One region of the Streptomyces sp. NPDC006174 genome, then DNA from elsewhere that is predicted to be linked to it. Evidence: riboswitches for the same ligand, from Rfam matches in the RefSeq annotation. Region 1 holds a riboswitch; the other holds the start of a gene.

What was found. A riboswitch is a leader RNA that binds a small molecule or an ion and turns the genes downstream of it on or off. The one in region 1 is predicted to bind S-adenosylmethionine.
Region 2: linked by a shared signal. The riboswitch ahead of ABZ267_RS16420 (aminotransferase class V-fold PLP-dependent enzyme) and the one ahead of thrC (threonine synthase) in region 1 are both predicted to bind S-adenosylmethionine.

What each region holds. Positions count from the first base shown of each region.
Region 1 covers NZ_JBEXTJ010000014.1:146,565-148,953, forward strand. The annotation lists gene ABZ267_RS28070 (glucosyl-3-phosphoglycerate synthase) at 1-575, opposite strand, end outside; SAM riboswitch class I at 740-867, shown strand; gene thrC (threonine synthase) at 886-2,181, shown strand; gene ABZ267_RS28080 (MoaD/ThiS family protein) at 2,217-2,389, shown strand, end outside.
Region 2 covers NZ_JBEXTJ010000006.1:380,034-382,422, forward strand. The annotation lists gene ABZ267_RS16420 (aminotransferase class V-fold PLP-dependent enzyme) at 1-1,345, opposite strand, end outside; SAM riboswitch class IV at 1,553-1,670, opposite strand; gene trpD (anthranilate phosphoribosyltransferase) at 1,746-2,389, opposite strand, start outside.

The sequences.
Region 1 (2,389 bases):
CCGGCCAGCTGCGGCCAGTGCAGATTGAGCAGCGGACGTGCCACCAATTCGGTGACGCGGCCGCCTTGGCCTGCGGTGTCACCGAGCGGACGGTCGTACATCGCCTTGACGAACTGCACGGCGGGGTCCGTGAGCAGCGGGCCGACCGTTCCCGAGACGAAGTCCGCCGAGAAGTCCCTCAGGTCCGCGTCGACGAAGCAGACGATCTCGCCGCTGGTCACCAGGAGCGACCGCCACAGCACCTCGCCCTTGCCGGGCAGCGCTGGAATCCGCGGCAGGATCGCGTCCCGGTGCACCACCCGCGCGCCCGCCGCGCGCGCGGCGGCGGCGGTGGCGTCGGTGGAACCGGAGTCGATCACCACCAGCTCGTCGACCAGCCGGACCTTCTCCATCAGCTCGCGCCGGATCGTCGCCACGATCGCGCCGACCGTGGCCTCCTCGTTCAGCGCGGGCAGCACCACGCTCACCGACGTACGGTGCGGATCGGCGGCCCGGGCGTCGGTGAGCCGGTTCAGCGGGCGGTCGGCGGACGACCAGGAACGCCTGGTCAGCCAGCGTTCCACCTCTTCGAGCACGGTCGGGACTCCTCGTGTGTGAGCGGTATGTGATCCATCTCGCCGTTCGGACGACTATCTCAACAGTCCGGTCCTTCGGTTACAGTCTTGAACAACGCGGATGACCGTCGCATGTCGGGGTCCGTCCGCAGACAAACGCCTGGATCGAAGATCCAGTGCCACAGAGCTCATCCAGAGGGACTGAGGGAACGGCCCGTTGAAGTCCCGGCAACCCTCCTACCGACCGCGAGGTCACGGTGGGGAAGGTGCCAATTCCGTCTTGTGGCGAAATGCGCCGCAAGGAAGATGAGGAGAAAGGGCCTCCGCCATCATGGCTGTTCAGACCATCGCAGGTAATGCCACCACCGCTTCCGTGGACCTCGGTCCCGCCGCGGCGCTTTCCTGCCGCGAGTGCGGCGAGCGTTTCGAGCTCGGCCCCCTTTTCGCCTGTGCGTCCTGTTTCGGGCCACTGGAAGTGGCGTACGACCTGCCGACCGGTTCCGCCGAGGAGCTGAAGAAGCGCATCGAGGCCGGCCCGAACAACATCTGGCGCTACGCCCCGCTGCTGCCGGTTCCCGCCGATGTCGCGGAGAAGCCCAACATCAATCCCGGTTTCACCAAGCTGGTCAAGGCCGACAACCTCGCCCGCGAGCTGGGCGTGACCGGCGGTCTGTACGTCAAGGACGACTCCGGCAACCCGACGCACTCCTTCAAGGACCGCGTCGTCGCGATCGCCGTCGAGGCCGCCCGCGCCTTCGGTTTCACCACGCTCTCCTGCTCCTCCACCGGCAACCTGGCCGGAGCCGTCGGCGCCGCCGCCGCCCGCGCCGGACTGCGCTCCTGCGTGTTCATCCCGCACGACCTGGAGCAGGGCAAGGTCGTCATGGCCGCGGTGTACGGCGGTGAGCTGGTCGGCATCGAGGGCAACTACGACGACGTCAACCGCTTCTGCTCCGAGCTCATCGGCGACCCGCTCGGCGAGGGCTGGGGCTTCGTCAACGTCAACCTGCGGCCGTACTACGGCGAGGGCTCCAAGACGCTGGCGTACGAGATCTGCGAGCAGCTCGGCTGGCAGCTGCCCGACCAGATCGTCATCCCGATCGCGTCCGGCTCCCAGCTGACGAAGATCGACAAGGGGTTCCAGGAGCTGATCAAGCTCGGTCTGATCGCGGACAAGCCGTACAAGATCTTCGGCGCCCAGGCCGAGGGCTGCTCGCCGGTGTCCGCCGCCTTCAAGGCCGGCCACGACGTCGTACGGCCGCAGAAGCCGAACACCATCGCCAAGTCGCTGGCCATCGGCAACCCGGCGGACGGCCCGTACGTCCTGGACATCGCCCGTCGCACCGGCGGCGCGGTGGAGGACGTGAACGACGAGCAGGTGGTCGACGCGATCAAGCTGCTGGCGCGCACCGAGGGCATCTTCGGCGAGACGGCGGGCGGCGTGACGCTCGGCGTGACGAAGAAGCTGATCGAGGCCGGCGTGATCGACCCGGCGCTCACCACCGTCGTCCTGAACACCGGTGACGGGCTCAAGACGCTCGACGCGGTCTCCGCGACCTCGCAGGCGACGGCGACCATCAAGCCGAGTCTGGACGCGTTCCGCGCCGCGGGCCTCGCCTCCGCCTGACCACACCGACCGCAGCAGCCAGAAAGGCGTCCGCCATGAGCGTCAAGGTCCGCATCCCCACCATCCTCCGCACCTACACGGGCGGCCAGGCCGAGGTCACGGCGGAGGGCGCGAAGCTCTCCGAGGTCATCGAGTCCCTGGAGAAGGACCACCCGGGCATCGCCGCCCGCGTCCTGGACGACCAGGGCAAGCTGCGCCGCTTCGTCAA
Region 2 (2,389 bases), on a different contig from region 1:
AACGGCCGTCCTCGGTGCGGTACTTCCACTGGGCGCCCTCGCGGACCAGCTCGGAGACCGCGCGCAGGAACCGCTCGACGTGCTCGTCCGGCGTACCGGCGCCGAAGCTGACCCGGATCGCGTTGAGGGACCGCTCGCCCGGCTCGGCCTCCGGCGCGCCGCACTCGCCCGGGTCCTGCGGGTCGCTGCCGAGGAGGGTACGGACCAGCGGGTGGGCGCAGAAGAGGCCGTCGCGGACGCCGATGCCGTACTCGGCGGAGAGCGCGGCGGCGAAGTGCGAGCTGTTCCAGCCGCGCACCACGAAGGAGATGACGCCGACGCGGGGCGCGTCGTCGCCGAAGAGCGAGAGCACCTGGACCTCGGGAACCTCGGCGAGCCCTTCGCGGACCCGGCTCACCAGCTCCTGCTCCCGGGCGACCAGGCTGTCGAAGCCGGCCTCGGTGAGGGCCTTGCAGGCGGAGGCGATGGAGTAGACGCCGATGACGTTGGGCGAACCGGCCTCGTGGCGGGCGGCCGTGGTGTGCCAGTCGACGTCCACGCCACCGTCCGCGCGCCGGGCGACCTTGCGGGAGGCGCCGCCGCCGGCGAGGTACGGCTCGGCCGCCTGGAGCCAGTCGGCGCGGCCCGCGAGGACGCCGGAACCGAAGGGCGCGTAGACCTTGTGGCCGGAGAACGCGACCCAGTCGACGTCCAGTTCGGCGATGTCCACGGGGTGGTGCGGGGCCAGCTGCGCGGCGTCCAGGACGATCCGGGCGCCGTGCGCGTGAGCGGCGGCGGCCAGCTCCTTCACCGGCCACAGCTCGCCGGTCACGTTGGAGGCACCGGTGACGCAGACGAGGGCCGGGCCGTAGGGGTCGCGGTCGGCGAGCGCGCGCTCCAGGGTCTCCACCGCCTGACCCGGCGTACGGGGCGCGTTGAGGTAGGTGACCTGGGCGTCGCGCCAGGGCAGCAGCGAGGCGTGGTGCTCGGTCTCGTACACGAAGACCTGGCAGTTCGCCGGGACCGCGGCGGCCAGCAGGTTGAGCGAGTCGGTGGTCGAGCGGGTGAAGACGACCTGGTCCTCCGCGCGGCAGCCGAGGAACTCCGCGACCGTGCGGCGGCTGTTCTCGAAGAGGTCGGTGGAGAGCTGCGAGAGGTATCCGGCACCACGGTGGACGCTGCCGTAGTACGGGGCGTACGCGGCGACGTCGTCCCAGACCCGCTGGAGGGCCGGGGCGCTGGCGGCGTAGTCGAGTGCGGCGTAGGTGACTTCACCGCCGGTGACGAGCGGAACAGTGACATCCTGCCCCAGAACGGGCAGCGGGGCACAAACCGACGGGTCGATGGCAGCGGTGGAGACAGACATGGCGAACTCCCGTAACAGGCAGGCGAAATCCGCGCGCCTGCGGATACGCGGCGGCGCGGAGAAGGAAGGAAAAGAAGGCGCGCTGAAGAAGGGCGGTCAGCTCAGGGCAGGAAAAAGCCCTGGGACGAGCCCTAACGCATTCGCTTGCTCACAGAAGGCTCCCTAGGGACCAGGACCCCGGGGGCTGACGTCCACTGGACGCCGAGGGGCCCGCGCTTGCCGCAGACCTCGCTGCCTACGGCCTGGTCTTCACCCGGGGCACCCCGCCACGGACGGAGGGTTGCCGGACAGCGGGCCGGGGCCGTAGTCGCTGTCACTCATGACCTGCGCAGCATCTTGCCATATGTATGCGCACGCGCAAGGGCGCAGTCCGGCATCCGGACTGCGCCCCTGACCGATTTCAGGCGTTGCTGGCCGCCACCCACCGCTCCAGCGCGTGCTTCGCCGCACCGGAGTCGACGGCTTCGGCGGCCACCTGGATCTTCGCCGCGATCTGCTCGGTCAGCGTGCCGGTGCCCGGGTCGAGGGCGACCAGCGCCGCCGCCGAGTTGAGCAGCACCGCCTCCCGTACCGCGCCGGCCTCGCCGTCCAGCAGGCGGCGGGCCACATCGGCGTTGTACGAGGCGTCGGCGCCGCGCAGCGCCTCGACGGGGACCAGCGGGAGGCCGACGTCGCGCGGGTCGAACGGCTCCTCGCGGACACTCCCGTCCCGGACCACCCAGACCCGCGAGGTGGCGGTGGTGGTCAGCTCGTCGAGCCCGTCGTCGCCGCGGAAGACGAGCGCCGAGTTGCCGCGCTCCGCGAGGACGCCCGCGACGATGGGTGCCATCCGGGCGTCGGCCACGCCGATGGCCTGGGAGCGTACCTGGGCCGGGTTGGTGAGCGGGCCCAGGATGTTGAACGTGGTCTGCGCGCCGAGTTCGCGGCGGGCCTTGGCCGCGTACCGCAGGGCGGGGTGGAACTTCACGGCGAAGCAGAAGGTGATGCCCGCCGCCTCGGCCACCTCGACCACCCGCTGCGGCGTCAGCTCCAGGTTGACGCCGA